Regions from separate parts of the Cellulosimicrobium sp. KWT-B genome, predicted to be linked through region 2. Evidence: predicted binding sites of a transcription regulator. Region 2 holds the regulator's gene; each other region holds the start of a gene.
The links. Region 2 encodes HrcA, which represses chaperone genes, less so after heat shock. Its sites were predicted from a motif close to TTNGCACTCGNNNNNNNCGAGTGCNAA; they were not measured.
Positions count from the first base shown of each region.

Region 1: the regulator HrcA is predicted to act here: its motif matches at 2,017-2,043, upstream of B9L22_RS18255 (Hsp20/alpha crystallin family protein).
Region 3: the regulator HrcA is predicted to act here: its motif matches at 2,242-2,268, upstream of groL (chaperonin GroEL).
Region 4: the regulator HrcA is predicted to act here: its motif matches at 2,677-2,703, upstream of B9L22_RS14815 (FmdB family zinc ribbon protein).

Region 1 covers NZ_NEDO01000007.1:55,688-59,882, reverse strand. The annotation lists gene B9L22_RS18265 (class I adenylate-forming enzyme family protein) at 1-1,065, opposite strand, end outside; gene B9L22_RS18260 (biotin transporter BioY) at 1,086-1,799, opposite strand; gene B9L22_RS18255 (Hsp20/alpha crystallin family protein) at 2,138-2,623, shown strand; gene B9L22_RS20310 (FHA domain-containing protein) at 2,631-3,596, opposite strand; gene B9L22_RS18245 (VWA domain-containing protein) at 3,593-4,195, opposite strand, start outside.
Region 2 covers NZ_NEDO01000005.1:92,724-96,918, forward strand. The annotation lists gene B9L22_RS15840 (16S rRNA (uracil(1498)-N(3))-methyltransferase) at 1-58, opposite strand, end outside; gene dnaJ (molecular chaperone DnaJ) at 72-1,196, opposite strand; gene hrcA (heat-inducible transcriptional repressor HrcA) at 1,303-2,319, opposite strand; gene B9L22_RS15855 (MFS transporter) at 2,399-3,862, opposite strand; gene B9L22_RS15860 (DUF3097 domain-containing protein) at 4,018-4,195, shown strand, end outside.
Region 3 covers NZ_NEDO01000004.1:529,784-533,978, reverse strand. The annotation lists gene B9L22_RS15090 (NAD(P)/FAD-dependent oxidoreductase) at 1-659, shown strand, start outside; gene B9L22_RS15085 (glycoside hydrolase family 15) at 705-2,174, opposite strand; gene groL (chaperonin GroEL) at 2,464-4,089, shown strand.
Region 4 covers NZ_NEDO01000004.1:469,477-473,671, reverse strand. The annotation lists gene B9L22_RS14835 (hypothetical protein) at 1-385, shown strand, start outside; gene B9L22_RS14830 (hypothetical protein) at 410-688, shown strand; gene mscL (large conductance mechanosensitive channel protein MscL) at 718-1,236, opposite strand; gene B9L22_RS14820 (SAF domain-containing protein) at 1,367-2,092, opposite strand; gene B9L22_RS14815 (FmdB family zinc ribbon protein) at 2,276-2,584, opposite strand; gene B9L22_RS14810 (penicillin acylase family protein) at 2,874-4,195, shown strand, end outside.

The sequences.
Region 1 (4,195 bases), on a different contig from region 2:
CGCGCCGTCGCCCCGGCCGCGCAGCACGAGCGGCTCCGGCCCCGGGTCGGCGAGGTCCCCGACGGTGTGCCACGCGCCGTCGCGCCGCAGCGGCCCCGTGGCGCGCGCGAGGTAGCCGCGCGACACCCACGGCGAGCGGACCCACACCTCGCCGACGCTCGCCGACGGCAGGGGGCGCACCGCCAGGTCCACGCCGGGGAACGCGCGCAGCCCCGACCCGTCGGGGTCGTAGGCGACGAACGACAGCTCGACGGCGCCGTAGTACGCGAGCACGTCGACTCCGAGGCCCCGCGCCCGCTCCCGCGCCCCGGGCGCGAGCGACGCCCCGCCGACGACCGCGTGCCGCAGCCGGGACGGCGCGCCCGCGGCGACGGCGTCGAGCACGTCGTCGAGGACCTGCGGCACGAGGTGCACGACGTCGCTCGTCGCGAGCGCCGCCGTCGTCGCGGCCGGGGTGCGGGTGAGGACGGCGCACGCCCCGACGGCGAGCGTGTGCACGGCGGCGAAGCAGTACAGCGACGACGCGAGCGGGCCGGGGACGAGGACGGCGTCGGTGGGTCGCAGCCCGAGGAGACGGGTGACCGCGTCGAACGACCCCGCCCACGACGCGCGCGTGCGCACGACCGCGCGCGGGCGGCCGGTGCTCCCGGACGAGAACCCGGCCCACGCGAGGTCGTCGGGACCGGGGACGTGCGACGGCGCGGGCTCCGCGCCGTCGGCGGTGCCGGTCCCGCGCGGCAGCGGCACCTCGACGAACGTGCGCGGCGCGAGCGTGCGCAGCACCTCGGCGCGGTGGGCGCGTGGCCACGCGGCGTCGCACACGAGCGGCGTCGCGCCCAGGTGGTCGACGGCCAGCATCGCCGTGAGCAGGTCGAGCGGGTCCGGCAGCGACACGGCGACGAGGTCGCCCGGTCGCGTGCCCGACGCGCGCAGGTGCGTCGCGCCCGCGCGCACGTCCGCGGCGAGCGCGGCGTAGGTGCGCGAGCGCTCGGGCGTGCGCAGGGCGGGACGGTCGCGCGCCGCCGGGTCGGCGGCGTGCGTCAGGACCTGGTGGGCGACGGGCACGCGGACACTCTCGCAGGTGTTCAGGAGGCGGGGCGGCCGTCGGCCGCGGCACGGTCGCCGCGGCCGGTGCGCCCGACCGGACGGGCCGCGGGGTAGGCCCGCACGACGCCCACCGTGATCGCGGCGGCGGCGAGCGCCTTGAGCAGGTCGCCGGGCAGGAACGCGAGCGAGAGCTGCGCGGTCGTGGGCAGCGGCACGCCCGTGACGAGCGCCTGCACCGGGATGCCGACGGCGTAGACGACCGCGATCCCGCCGACGAGGCACGCGACGAGCACCGGCGCGAACGTGACGCGCCGGAGCCGGTCGACGAGCAGGCCGACGACGGCCGCGCCGGCGAGGAACCCGACGAGGTAGCCCGCGGACGGCCCGACGAACGCCCCGAGCCCGCCGCGCCCGCCCGCGAGGACGGGGAGGCCGGCCGCGGCGAGCGCGAGGAACGTCGCGACGGCGAGCGAGCCGCGCCACGCGCCGAGGATCGCCCCCGCGAGCATGACGCCCAGCGTCTGGAGCGTCACGGGCACCGCGTTGCCGAACAGCGTGATCGATCCGGGCAGGCCGAGCGCGCCCAGGAGCGCGGCGAACGTCGCGACCCGCGCGGCGTCGCCGGCGTCGAGCGCGAACCGGCCGCGGCGACGGTCGGGGACGTCCCGCGGTGCGTCGCGCAGCACCTCCGGGGCGGTGGGCGCCGTGGCGGACGGGGTGGCGGCGGGCGTCTCCGTGCGGGCGTCGGTCATCGCGGGCTCCCTGCTGTCGGTGGTCGGGCGTGTCCACTCTGGCCGGGACGGCGGTCGTCGGGCGACGGCGCTCGCGACCACCTCCGCGGCCCGCCGTGCACGGATCGCACAAGGCGTTGGAGGGATCCTCCAACTGCGCCGGGGCGCGAACGCGAGGTCGGTGTGGGAGCCGCACAACCCGGCCTGTCCGGCCGGGCGACACGACGCGTCGCACCTCTTGGCACTCTCAGGGGGAGAGTGCTAAAACAGGAGCTGTAGCCGCCCGCGGGGTGCCTGCCTCGCGGGAGCACCGACCGGTCCCGGACCGTCCGGGACCGTGCGACGAGGAGGTGAGAGGTGTGGCTGCGATGACCGACCCCTTCACGAGCACCTTCGACGCGATGGACCGTCTGGTCGGCCAGCTCGCGTCCGGCGCCCGCGCGACCGCGGCCTCGGCGGCCTCGGGCGGCATGCCGCTCGACCTGTTCCGCGCCGGGGACCACTACGTGCTGACGATGGACCTCCCGGGCGTCGACCCGGGCACGATCGACGTGTCCGTCGAGGACCGCACGCTGACCATCCGCGCCGAGCGCAGCCCCCGGACCGACCCGGACGTCCAGTGGCTCGCCCGCGAGCGGCCGTCCGGCACGTACGCGCGCCAGCTCACGGTGGGGCGCGGCCTGGCGCTCGACAAGATCACGGCGTCGTACGAGGACGGCGTGCTGACGCTGACGATCCCGGTGGCCGAGGAGGCCCGGCCCCGCCGGATCGAGGTCGCGCACCGCGCGGGCGGCGCGGCGACCCAGATCACGGCCGAGGCCGAGCCTCAGACGTCGGAGGGCTGAGCCGGGCTCACGCCTCGCCCGGGAGCGCCTTGCGGACGACGAGGCGCGTCCACGCCCCGAGGTACACGCGGTCCCCGTCGGCCAGCTCGCGTCGCTGGCCGGCGGGGATCGGGTCCGTCGGGAGCGGTTCGCCCGCGGGGCTCACGTAGGTGCCGTTCGAGGACTGCAGGTCCTCGACCCACCAGCGCTGCCCGTCCGTGCTGAGCTGGCAGTGTCGTCGCGAGACCCCGGTGTCCGCGCCGCAGTCGACCTGCGGGTGGATGCCGCGCGAGACCGAGGGGCGCCCCACGAGCACGCTGCGCTCGCGCAGCACGACGAGCCCCGGCAGGCCCGCCGACGGCATGGGGTCCTCGGGCTGCTGGGCCGCGTACCAGTCCGGGTCGATCCAGATCTCGACGACCCACTGGTCCGGCCCGGGAACGGGCGGGGTCGGCAGGTGCGCGCCCGACGGCGCGGCCGGGTCCGCGGGCGCACCGGTGGGCTGCGCACCCGCGGCGGTCCCGGCGGCCGGCGTCGACGCCGGAGCCTCGAGCGGTGCGGAGGCGCCCGGCGGCGGGCTGGCCGCGGACGCCGGGGACGCGGCCGGAGCCGGGAGCGAGGGCGGCGTCGCGCCCGACGCGAGGCCCGCCTCCGGGGCGGCCGGGGCAGCGGCGAGGGCGGCCGGGGTGGCCGGCGTGGGGCGCGACGGCGGGTCGAGCGAGAGCGCGGACGCGGGCTCCACCGGGTCGGGCAGGGCACCGGTGGTGAAGTCGTAGCCGCAGTTCTCGCAGAACAGCGCGCCGGCAGGAGCGGGCGAGCCGCAGTTCGGGCACTCGAGGGCCTGCGCCGGTGCGGAGGCCGCGCCCGGAGCAGGGGACGACGCACCCGCCGCGGGCGTCGCGGGTGCCGACGTCGCAGCGATGGGCTCGCCGCACACGTCGCAGTAGTCGGTCGACTCCGAGGGGTGCCCGTTGGGGCAGACGACGGCGCTCACCGACGCACCCGCGTCGTCTTCGTCGAGGCGGTGTCGAGCGCCATCTCGTCGAGCGTCGAGGTGTTGCGCTTGAGCCGCACGGTGCCGTGCTCCTCGTCGTCGATCTCGACGACCTTGCGCAGCCGCGACGTCGCCTCCTCGTTCCCGGTCTGCTGCGCGAGCTGGACGGCGCGGCCGAGCTTGACGGTCGCCGTCGCCTCGTCGCCCGACGCCTTGGCCGCGAGGCCCTCCTGGATCGCCGCGGCGAGCTCGGTCTGGCCGGTGTAGTGCGCGACCTCGGGGTTGATGCGCGTGGTGAGCGACTCGTCGTCGGACCACTTGGCCTTGACCAGGCCCGAGGACACGACCTCGCCGTTCACGGCGAGCTGGACGCGCGCCGCGAGCTGCTCGGAGCCGACGGGCTTCGAGGCCACGCGCACCGCGACGTGGTAGTCGCGCGACTCGTCGCCCCACGACCCGGTCGGGTACGCGCCCGTGAGCGGGTTGACCTCGGAGCGGCGGTGCGTGAGGTCCTCGACGGTCGGGGCGACCTGGCGCACGAACAGCACCTGCGAGCCCTGCGGGGCCCACACGCGCAGGTCGGCCGAGGCGACGCCGCG
Region 2 (4,195 bases):
GGTCGCCGGGCGCGACGCCGTCGGTCCCCGTCTCGGCGAGGAACACCGGAGCACTCATGCGCGCGCCCCGCTCAGCGGCCGGAGAGCTTGTCGCGCAGGCGCGAGAACACGCCCGGGTGCGCGGCGGCGAGCCGGGGCTCGGGCCGCTCCTCGCCGCGCAGGGCGGCGAGCGAGCGCAGGAGCTGCTCCTGCTCGGGGTCGAGGGCCGTGGGCACCTGGACCTCGATGTGGACGTTGAGGTCGCCACGCCCGCTGCCGTGCAGGTGCCCGACGCCGAGGTTCTTCAGCGTGACGATCTGGTTCGGCTGCGTGCCGGGGCGCAGGTCGATCTCCTGGAGCCCGTCGAGCGTCTCCAGCTCGAGCACGGTGCCGAGGGCGGCCGCCGTCATGGGCACCTGGAGGGTGCAGTGCAGGTCGTCGCCGCGGCGCACGAACGTGTCGTGGTTGCGCTCGCGGATCTCGACGTACAGGTCGCCCGCGGGGCCGCCGGCCGGGCCGACCTCGCCCTGCGCGGTGAGCTTGATGCGCGTGCCCGTGTCGACGCCCGCCGGGACGTTGACCGTGATGCTGCGGCGGCTGCGCACGCGGCCCTCGCCCGAGCACTCCGCGCACGGCTCGGGGATGACGGTGCCGAAGCCCTGGCACGCGGCGCACGGCGCGCTCGTCATGACCTGGCCGAGGAACGAGCGCGCGACGCGCTGGACCGTGCCGCGGCCGTGGCACACCTCGCACGTGCGGGGCGAGGTGCCCGGGCGGCAGCAGGTGCCGCCGCACGTGCCGCACACGACCGCAGTGTCGACCTGGAGCTCGCGCTGCGCGCCGAACGTCGCCTCGGAGAGGTCGATGTCGAGCCGCACGAGCGCGTCCTGGCCGCGGCGGGCGCGCGGGATCGGGCCCTGCTGCGCCTGGGCGCCGCCGAAGAACGTCTCGAAGATGTCCTGGAAGCCGAACCCGCCGCCCATCGGGCCGCCGCCCCCGCCGCCGGGGGCGCTGGGGTCGACGCCGAGGTCGTACTGCTGGCGCTTCTCCGGGTTGGACAGCACCTCGTAGGCGCGCGCGACGTCCTTGAAGCGGTCGCCCGCCTCCTCGCCCGCGACGTCCGGGTGCAGCTCGCGCGCGAGCTTGCGGTACGCCTTCTTGATCTGGTCCTGGCTGGCGTCACGGGCCACGCCGAGGATCTCGTAGTAGTCGCTCACACGTCACTCTCTGCTGGTGCGGGTCGTGAGGCCGGCGCGGGGCCGGTCGGGAGGGGTCGGGGGTGGTCGTCGAGCGGGCCCGCCGCGGGCGGGGAGACCGCGGGGCTCACGTGCCGAGCACCCGTGACAGGTAGCGCGCGACCGCGCGCACCGCCGCGATGGTGCCGGGGTAGTCCATGCGGGTCGGCCCGATCGAGCCGACGAGCGCGACCGTGTCACCGTCGTTACCGTAACCGGTCGTCACGACGGAGGTCTCCGCGAGGCCCTCGAGCTGGGTCTCGCGACCGATCCGGACGCTCACGCCCGACTCGGCGGCCATCTCGGTGAGCAGCCCGAGCAGGACGACCTGCTCCTCGAGCGCCTCGAGGACGGGGCGCAGCGCGTGCTCGAACCGCATGCCCGCGCGCGCGAGGTTCGCCGTGCCCGCGAGGACGAGGCGCTCCTCGCTCTCCTCCGCGAGCGTCTGGGCGACGAGGTCGCCCACCGCGCGGACGAGCGGGGCGTCGTCGGGGTGGAAGCTCTCGGTCACGGCGGCGAGACCGGGCGCGAGGTCCGTGAGGCGCTTGCCCGCGGCCGCGGCGTTGAGCCGCGCGCGCACCTCGACGAGCGTGCCCTCGTCCGGCAGGCTCGCGACCTCGAGAGTGCGCTGCTCCACGCGACCGGTGTCCGTGATGATGACGACCAGGAGCCGCGACTCGCCGACGGGCACCAGCTCGAGGTGGCGCAGCCCCGACCGGCTCAGCGACGGGTACTGCACGACGGCGACCTGGCCGGTGAGCTGGGCGAGCAGGCGCCCGGCGCGCGCGATGACGTCGTCGAGGTCCACGCCTTCGGACAGGAAGGTCTCGATGGCGCGCTTCTCCGGCGCGGACAGCGGCTTGACGCCCGAGAGGCGGTCCACGAAGAGCCGGTAGCCCTTGTCCGTCGGGATCCGGCCCGCGGACGTGTGCGGCTGCGCGATGTACCCGGCGTCCTCGAGGGCCGCCATGTCGTTGCGGATCGTGGCGGGCGAGACGCCGAGGCTGTGGCGCTCGGTGAGCACGCGCGACCCCACGGGCTCGCGCGTCAGGACGTAGTCCTCGACGATGGCCCGCAGCACCTCGAGCCGGCGCTCCTCGCTCACGTCCACCTCCCGCGTGCCGCACCGTCGCCGCCCGGGCGGGCGTGCGGGCGTCGGCACTCTCGACCTCCGAGTGCCAATCCTACGCGTCCGCGCGGCCCGTCCGGCGGTCCTCCGCTCGTCGCGAACGCAGGTCGAGGAGGCCGACGACGAGCGCGACCGCGACGAGGCCGATCGTCACCAGGAGCGCGCGCCCGGTCGCGTCCGCGGCCGAGTCGCCGCTCGCGAGCCCGCCGTAGTAGACGGACAGGACCACGGAGATCCCGACGGCCGACCCGATGCGCTGGCCGAGCTGCAGCATGCTGCCCGCCACCCCGGCCCGGCTCACCGGCACCTCGGACAGCGTGAGCGTCTGGTTCGGCGCGATGACCGTCCCGCTGCCCGCGCCCGCGACGAGCAGAGCGACCGCGAGCGCCGGGCCGACGGCGCCCGGGTCGTCCCCGAGCGTGCGCACGACGACCTCCGCCGCGACCACGCCGACGAGCACGAGGACGACGCCGCCGACGACGAGCTCGCGGCCCCAGCGCGCGACCCAGCGGCCCGAGAACCACGCCGACACGCCCGACGCGACCGCGAACGGCGTGCCGACGAGCCCCGCCTGGAGCGGCGTGTACCCCAGCTCGTCCTGGAGGTAGAGCGTGACGACGAGGAAGATGCCCGTGAACCCGGCGAAGTACGCGAGGCCGAGCAGCGCGCCGTTGCGGAAGGACCCGAGCCCCACGACCTGCGGGTCGAGCACGGCCTCGCCCGTGCGCCGCTGGTAGCGCCGCTCCCACCCGACGGCGGCCACCACGGCGGCCGCGGCCGGCACGAGCCACCACCAGCGCGACGCGTCGTCACCGCGGCCGGTCGTCGTGACGAACGGCATCATCACGCCGAGGGTCGCGGCGCCGAGCAGGCCCAGCCCGACGAGGTCGAGCCGGCGCGGCCCGCGCGCCGCGCCCGACCCGGTGCGCGGCGGCCCGGGCACGAGGCGCCACGCGAAGGGCAGGAGCACGGCGACGACGGGGATGTTCACGAGGAACACCCACCGCCACCCCGTCTCCGGGCCCGCCGCGGCGATGATGAGCCCGCCCAGCAGGGGCCCGAGCGCCGTCGAGACGCCGATGGTCGCGCCGAACATGCCGAACGCGCGCCCGCGCTCGTACCCGCGGAACTGCTGCTGGATGAGACCGACGACCTGCGGGTTGAGGACGCCCGCGCTCACGCCCTGGAGCAGGCGCGCGACGCCGAGCCACGTGTCGGTCGGCGCGAGCCCGGACGCGAGGCTCATGAGCGCGAAGCCCAGGAGGCCCGCGATGAAGAGCGGGCGTCGTGCACCCGCGTCGCCCAGCCGCCCGGCGGGCACCAGCGCGAGCCCGAACGCGAGCGTGTAGCCGGCGACGACGAGCTGGAGCTGGGTCGGTCCCGCGTCGAGCGACGACTCGATCGACGGCAGGGCCACGTTGACGATCGACACGTCGAGCGTCGTGATGAAGCCCACCGCGAGGCAGACCGGCAGCACGCGCCAGCGGTTCGGGTCCGGCTCCGCGCGCTGCTGGCTCATCGGTCCGTGGTACCACCCCGCCCCGGGGGCGCGCGCGCCGGGAGCCGCCGTGCGCGGCCGGGTCGGGCGCCCGGGACCTTCCCGCGGGAGACCGATCCCGCGACGCACGGGGCGATCTCGGTGGTGAGCGGCGGGCGCTGGCCTAGGGTGACGCCGTGTCCTTCGACCGCTACGGCTCCGACGTCCTCGGCGGCACGCCCGCCCCCACCCACCACCGCGCGCGGCCCGTGTCGCGCCCGCAGCCCGCGGAGCGCGGCCTCGTCGTCGAGGAGGTGCAGACCGGGTGGGTCGGGGCCGTCGTCCGGGTCGAGAAGTCGGGCGGGATGCACGTCG
Region 3 (4,195 bases), on a different contig from region 2:
GCGCGGAGGACGCGCTGCGCCGGTTCCGGCACGGCGACGCCGCCGCGAAGGTCGACCTCGTGCTCTCCGGGCCCGTGCCCTGGGCCGACCCGGAGGTGGGGCGCGCGGGGACCGTGCACCTCGGCGGGACGCGCGCCGAGATGGCGCGCAGCGAGGCCGACGTCGCGGCCGGTCGCCACGCCGCCCGGCCCGTGGTGCTCGTGAGCGACCCGACCGTCGTCGACCCCGGGCGCGGGGCGGGCGGGCTGCGCCCGCTCTGGACCTACGCGCACGTGCCCGCCGGGTCGACGCGCGACGTGACGGAGGACGTCGTCGCGCAGGTCGAGCGGTTCGCGCCGGGCTTCCGGGACGTCGTCGTGGCGTCGCTCTGCGTGCCCGCGGCGGAGATGGCGGCGCACGACGAGAGCTACGTGGGCGGCGACATCGCGGGCGGTGCCGTGAGCATGTGGCAGATGGTCGCGCGGCCCACGCCCCGGTTCGACCCCTACGCCGTCGGGCTGGAGGGCGTCTACCTGTGCTCGGCGTCCACGCCGCCCGGGCCGGGCGTGCACGGCCTCGGGGGCTGGTACGCCGCGCAACGGGTGCTGCGACGCGAGTTCGACGTGCGCGACGCGCCCGACCTGGCGCCCGATGCGACGAGCGGCGCGACCACCCGGTAGCCCGGCGTCTCGGCCGCGGCGGACCGGGAGGGCCCAGGAAGACCGTCAGCCCGCGCCGCCCGGCGTGCCCTGGGTGCCGAGCTCCACGAGCGCGAGCACGACGAGCGCGGAGCTCCACGACAGCGGCGCGACGGCGGCGGGCGAGCCGTCGGCGAGGACCTTCTCGGGGATGGCCCCGGACGCGGTGCGGTGGTCGTCGACCCAGCGGAGCCACTCCACGGCGTCGGCGCGGTCCTCGGGGTCGGACGACGACGCCGCCGCCAGCGCGTACAGCGTGGTCTGGGGGGTCCACGAGATGCCGTCGGCCCGCCAGCCCGCGCCCGGCGCGAGCCCGCCCGCCGGGCGCAGCATCTCCCGCACGGACGCGCGCCAGGCCTCGTCCGCCCCGGCGAGCGGCTCGGGCTGGAACGGCGGCAGCACGAACGCGGTCGAGGCGTCGCGCCCGCCGCCCGTGACGTGGCGCGGGTAGCCCTGGGACCCGAACGAGCGCTCGACCGCCATGCGCAGTCGGGCGGCGGCGAGGGTCGCCTCGTGCGCGCGCCCCGTCTCGCCTGCGGCCGCGTACACGTCCGCCGCGGCCTCCAGGCCGGCGAGCAGGGGACCGGCGGTCCCGAGCGTGAGGGACGTGGGCTCGACCTCCCAGTAGTCGCTCGACGGCGGCGGCAGCGGGTCCTCGCCGTCGACGAGCTCGAGCGCGTGGTCCGTCGCGGCGTCGACCAGCGGGCGCAGCTCGGCGGCCACCTCGGGGCGGTCCGCGGCGGGCGTCTCCTCCAGCACGACATCCGCGGCCCACAGGACCCAGCCGACGCCGTCGGACTGGATGCCCCGGTCGTCCGGGACCCCCGACCCGTCGGGGAGGTAGCGCGCGTGGAACGAGCCGTCGTCCTCCTGGACCCGGGCGAGGAAGCCGAGGACGGCGCGCGCGTCGTCGACGTGGCCGGTGCGTGCGAACGCCGCCGCGGTGAACGACGCGTCGCGTGGCCACACGTAGCGCCACTTGGGCGACGGCGCGGCGAGGGCGGCGCCGTCGTCGAGCGTGAGGGCGCGCAGGTCGAGCAGGGCTGCCTCGCCGAGCGCGGCGAACGGCCCGCCCGCACCCGGTACGACGCCGGACGCGAGCCAGGCCCGCGACGCGGTGGCGGTCTGGTGGGCGAGACCGGGGTCGAGGAGGGCCGTCGCGTCGAGGCGCGCTCCGGCGACCTGCGCGAGCCGGTCCGCCTCGCCGTCCGCGGGGTCGACGCCCGCGGCGAGCGCGCCGGGGTCGAGCGCCGCCGGGTCGAGCACGCGGCTGCCCTCGAGGTACGTCGCGCCGACGCCGGGCGCGAGGCGCAGCACCGCGGGGCCGCCGTCGGGCCCGGTCGTCACCGCGACGCCGTCCTGGTAGAGGTCGATGTGCTCGCCCGAGGGCGCCGCGACCGCGGTCGCGGCGGTCAGGCCGAGGGCAGGGACCAGCACGAAGCCGGCCAGGGCTGCGAGGGGGCGCCACGACGGTGTTGCGCGGATCACACCGCGCATCCTAGAGCGAGCCGCGCGGTGCGCGGTTTCGCCCCTCGCGATACACGGCGGCGTGGCGCACCGCTGTCTTGCACTCGCACCGTGCGAGTGCCAATAATGGCGTTAGCACTCTCGTCACGAGAGTGACAGAAGTGACCAGCGCAGGCAGCCGCTCACGCGGCTGCGGCGCAACCCACCAGGTCGACAGGTGAGGCCCGCCCTGGCGGCGTGACATGAACGCCGCCGTCGTGGGTCGTCCGTCGCGGGCGCCGGCCGACCGCCATACGCCACCAGCGGAGGATCATTCCCCATGGCCAAGATCATCGCCTTCGACGAGGAGGCTCGTCGGAGCATGGAGCGCGGGCTCAACGCCCTCGCCGACACCGTCAAGGTCACCCTCGGCCCCAAGGGCCGCAACGTCGTGCTCGACAAGAAGTGGGGCGCGCCGACCATCACGAACGACGGCGTCTCCATCGCCAAGGAGATCGAGCTCGAGGACCCGTACGAGAAGATCGGTGCGGAGCTCGTCAAGGAGGTCGCCAAGAAGACCGACGACGTCGCGGGTGACGGCACGACCACCGCGACCGTGCTCGCGCAGGCGCTCGTGCGCGAGGGCCTGCGCGTCGTCGCGGCCGGCGCCAACCCGATCGCCGTCAAGCGCGGCATCGAGAAGGCCGTCGACGCGGTGACGGAGCAGCTGCTCAACGCCGCGAAGGACATCGAGACCAAGGAGGAGATCGCCGCCACGGCCGCCATCTCCGCCGGCGACCCCGCGATCGGCGAGCTCATCGCCGAGGCCCTCGACAAGGTGGGCAAGGAGGGCGTCATCACGGTCGAGGAGTCGAACACGTTCGGCCTCGAGCTCGAGCTCACCGAGGGCATGCGCTTCGACAAGGGCTTCCTCGCGCGCTACTTCGAGACGGACCCCGAGCGCCAGGAGGCCGTGCTCGAGGACCCGTACGTCCTCATCGTCGAGTCCAAGATCTCGAACGTGAAGGACCTGCTCCCGGTCCTCGACCAGGTCATGAAGGCCGGCCGCTCGCTCCTCATCATCGCCGAGGACGTCGAGGGCGAGGCGCTCGCGACCCTGGTGCTCAACAAGATCCGTGGCACGTTCAAGTCCGTCGCCGTCAAGGCCCCGGGCTTCGGCGACCGCCGCAAGGCCATGCTCCAGGACATCGCGATCCTCACCGGCGGCCAGGTCATCACCGAGACGGTGGGCCTCAAGCTCGAGAACGCGACGCTGGACCTGCTCGGCCAGGCACGCAAGGTCGTCGTCACGAAGGACGAGACCACGATCGTCGAGGGCGCGGGCGACGCCGACCTGATCCAGGGTCGCGTCAACCAGATCCGTGGCGAGATCGAGAAGTCGGACTCCGACTACGACCGCGAGAAGCTCCAGGAGCGCCTCGCGAAGCTCGCCGGCGGCGTGGCCGTCATCAAGGCGGGTGCCGCGACGGAGGTCGAGCTCAAGGAGCGCAAGCACCGCATCGAGGACGCCGTCCGCAACGCGAAGGCTGCCGTCGAGGAGGGCATCGTCGCCGGTGGTGGCGTCGCGCTCATCCAGGCCGGTGCCGTGGCGTTCGAGAAGCTCGAGCTCGAGGGCGACGAGGCGACCGGTGCGCAGATCGTGCGCGCCGCGATCGACGCCCCGCTCAAGCAGATCGCGGTCAACGCGGGCCTCGAGGGTGGCGTCGTGGCGGAGAAGGTGCGCAACCTCCCGTCGGGCCAGGGCCTCAACGCCGCGACCGGTGAGTACGAGGACCTCCTCGCCGCCGGCGTGAACGACCCGGTCAAGGTCACGCGCTCCGCGCTGCAGAACGCCGCCTCCATCGCGGCGCTGTTCCTCACGACCGAGGCCGTCGTGGCCGACAAGCCGGAGAAGGCCGCCCCCGCGGGCGACCCGACCGGTGGCATGGGCGGCATGGACTTCTGAGCCGACCCGCCTCCCGTCACGGGGAGTCGTAGGACACCGAAGGCCGTCGGCCGGGTTCGCCCGGCCGGCGGCCTTCGTCGTGCCCGCCGTGCCCGCTGCGAGGTCT
Region 4 (4,195 bases), on a different contig from region 2:
GGGGCTCGTCGTCGAGACCGACTACGGCATCGGCGACGGCGACCGCATCCCGCTCGTCGTCGGCCACCCGGACCTGCCCGGCGAGCTCCTCGTCGCCGTCCTCACCGACGACGCGGCCTACGTCGCCGAGCGCAGCGTCCGCGTGCGCGACCGGCAGGTCGCCGAGCGGCTCGAGCGCATCGGCTGGACGGTCGCGCAGGTCTGGTCCGCCGCCGCGTTCCTCGACCCCGCCAAGGAGGCCGAGCGCATCCGGCGGGTCGTGCAGGCCGTGCGCGACGCGCGGCTCCCGGAGACGGGCGGCGTCGCGCAGACGGGCGGGGGCGACCGGATCGTCGTCGTGCCGGTGATCGACGACGACGAGCAGCACGGCGACGAGGACCTGTAGCCGGCCGGTGGGACCATGGGACGCGTGAGCACGACCGCCGACCCGAGCCCCGACCCGCGGCACCTGCCCGACGACGTGCGCGACCGTCCCGAGCCCGAGCCCGAGCCCGAGGCCGAGGCCGGGCGCCGTCGGCGTCCGCGGCGGGCCGTGCGACGGGGGACCGAGAGCACGGTGGTGTCCGGCACGAGCGCCGACGAGCGGGCCGAGGGCTGGGGCGACGAGTCAGCCCCCCGCCGCGGCGCGCCGGGCGAGAACGACGACCGCCTGCTGGGCGACGTGCCGCCCCACTACGGGCGCCACTGACGGCTCGCCGGGCGACCGGCCGAGCGGCGTCAGAGGTGCCGCGGGGGCGTCGGCCCGCCGGGCGTCGTCCCGCCGGGCGTCGTCCCGCCGGGCGCCGTCCCGCCGGGCGCCGCGCCGGGGCCGCTGCCGGCCTGGGCGGCGAGGAGGTCGCGGATCTCCTGGAGCACGCGCACGTCCTCGGCCGGTGCCTCAGGCTCGGGCTCCACGTCCTTCTTGCGTCGCTCCGCGAGCTTGTTCATCGGCAGGACGATGACGAAGTAGAGGGCGACGGCGATGATGAGGAACTGGAGGATCGCGTTGAGGACCCCGCCGACGGAGATGACGGAGGGCGGGATGTCCTTCGCCTCGTTCCCCGCGCGCAGCGTGATGTCCCACAGGCCGGTGAGGTCGGGCTTGCCGAAGATCGCCCCGATGAGGGGGTTGATGAAGTCCTCGACGATCGCCGTGACGACGCCGGAGAACGCGGCCCCGATGACGACGCCGACCGCCAGGTCGATCGCGTTGCCCCGGAGCACGAACTCCTTGAACCCTTGGAACACGCCCTTCATGTGCTGCTTCCCTCTCCTGTCGACGGCCACGCGTGGCGGCGGCGCCACGACACGTGCACGCGCGATCCTGCCAACGGGCGCGGCGAGCGGCAACGGCTTCGCCCGGCGGGTCGGCGGTCTCGTGGTGTCGTCACGGGACCAGGACGGCCGTGACCGGGGCGTGCCCGGACCGCGCCGCCAGCCGGACGGCCTCCTCGGGGCGCACCGCGACGAGCGTCACGACGTCGGAGCCCGACCCGCCGCTGCCGAGCAGGCCGCCGCCGTCGTCGGGCTCGGGTGCCGGCACGACGACCGCGGCGCGGGCCAGGTACGGGTCGTCCGGGGGAGCGGACCCCGTCTCCGCGGGTTCCGTGGGCGCAGGGGCGAGCGCGGGGTCGCCCGCGGCCAGCAGGTCGACGCGGTCGCCCGGCCCGAGGAGCGCGGCGACGCCCGGGTCGAGCCGGACGGGGGCGACCACGGTCCCGTCGGGCGCCCCGGCGGCGAGCTCTCCTCCGGCGACGAGGCCGTCCTGGAGGAGCGTGCCCTCCGGCAGGGCGACGGTCGCGCGGCGCCCGACGACGTCGTCGGCCCGGGTCGGTGCCCCGGCGGGCAGGAGGGAGGCCGGGACGTGGTCCACCCGCACGTCGGGTGCCGCGAGCGTGGTGCCGGGCGGCACGGCGCGGGCCGTCACGACGGCGGGAGCCGTCGGCGGTGGCGGGGGCCGCAGCGCACCGACGACGACCGACGCGGCGAGCCCGCAGCACAGCGCGGCGACCACGAACCGGGACCGCCACCACAGGCCGTGCAGCAGCCGCCGTCGGGCGGCGGCGCGGCCGGGGTGGGCTGACGGGCCGGGCGGGCGGGAGGAGCGAGGCATGGCGCGACCGTAGCCGCGCGCGGCGAGCCGGTGGCCGCGGTGCGCGGCGGTCTGTGGACGACGCGGCACGCGGCCCGCGCACCGTGAGCCGACCGACCCGCTGTGGTCGGCCGCGCACCGGTGCGGCGCGACGCCGGAGCGCGGGCGCGTCAGGGGCGAGCGACCCGACGGCGCCGCGTCAGGTCAGGACGACGCGGCAGAGCTGCTCGACGCGCCGCCCGAGCTCGTGCCGCCCGACGACGACGACCCCGACGACGACGAGGAGGACGACGCGCTGGACGTCGAGGCGGCGGGCGCCGTCGACGTCTTCCCGCCGGACCGCGAGTCCGTGCGGTAGAAGCCGGAGCCCTTGAACGTCACGCCCACGGAGGAGAACACCTTGCGCAGGCGGCCCGAGCACTCGGGGCACACCGTGAGGGCGTCGTCGCTGAACGACTGGTGGATGTCGAAGGCGTGACCGCAGGCGGTGCAGGTGTAGGCGTAGGTGGGCACGGGTTCTCCTCGTTCACGAGACGGCCGTCGAGGCGGCCACCGGCGGGTCGGGATCGGGACGGTCTCGGCCTGGTCGACGGTGTCAACACCGCCTGGCACTCGAAACTTCCGAGTGCTAATCATACGCGGACCGGCGCCCGGGCAGGGCCGGGGTAGTCTCGCATCCGTGTCTGTGCACGAACCCGCCGAGGCCCCCGCCGGTGACCCCGCCACCGGTGCCGACCCCGCGACCCCGGGCGAGGCCGCGGCCCCGCCACGGCGCCGTCGCCGGTCCGCGCGCCGGCGCGTCCTGATCGGCGTGGCGGCGCTGCTCGTCGTCGCGCTCGTCGCGGGTGCCGCGTTCGTCGTGGTCACCGTCCGGCGCCCGCTCCCGCAGGCGTCCGGCGAGATCTCCGTGCCCGGCCTCGGCAGCGAGGCGACCGTGCTGCGCGACGCCCAGGGCGTGCCGCAGATCTACGCCGACACTCCCGAGGACCTCTTCCGCGCCCAGGGCTACGTCCAGGCGCAGGACCGCTTCTTCGAGATGGACTACCGCCGCCACGTCACGTCGGGGCGGCTCGCCGAGCTCGTCGGCGACAACCCGGACGCGATCGCCGCCGACACCGTGACGCGCACGTTCGGCTGGCGCCAGGTCGCGGAGGAGGAGTGGGACGTCGTCTCCCCCGAGACGAAGGCGTACCTCCAGGCGTACGCGGAGGGCGTGAACGCCTACCTGGAGGACCGCAGCCCGTCGGAGATCGCGCTCGAGTACACGGTGCTGGGGCTGCAGGTCGACGTCGCCGAGCCCGAGCCCTGGGACCCGGTCGACTCGCTCGCGTGGCTCAAGGCGATGGCCTGGGACCTGCGCGGCAACTACGACGACGAGCTCGACCGCGCGCTGGCCTACGGCACGCTCCAGGACACGGCGCGCGTCGGGGAGCTGTTCCCCGCCTACCCGTCCGAGCTCAACGCGCCGATCCTCGAGCCCGGCGAGCTCGAGAACCCGCAGGAGGTCGCGCTCGACCTGGGCCCGCAGGCCCGCGCCGAGTACGGCTCCGACCACCTCCAGGCCGCGCTCCAGGCAGCGGACCGCGCGCTCGGCGCCGTCCCCGTGCTGATCGGGCGCGGCGAGGGCACCGGTTCGAACTCGTGGGTCGTCTCCGGCGAGCACACGGCGTCGGGCAAGCCGATCCTCGCGAACGACCCGCACCTCGCCCTCGGGGCGCCCGGCATCTGGGCGCAGGTGGGGCTGCACTGCAACGAGGTCTCCCCGGCGTGCGGGTTCGACGTCGCGGGCTTCTCGTTCGCCGGCTTCCCCGGCGTGGTCATCGGGCACAACGCCCAGCTCGCCTGGGGCCTGACGAACATGGGCGCCGACGTCACCGACTTCTTCGTCGAGCGCGTGCGCGACGACACCTACCTGCGCGGCGACGAGTGGGTCCCGCTGGAGACCCGCACCGAGACGCTGCGCGTCGCCGGGGGCGACGACATCGAGATCGAGGTCCGCTCGACGCTCCACGGGCCGATCGTCTCCGAGGCGATCCCGGCGACGGACGCGGCCGTCGACACGCCCGCGCTGGACACGCGGCTGGGGGAGTACGCCGTCGCGCTCCAGTGGACCGCGCTCGAGCC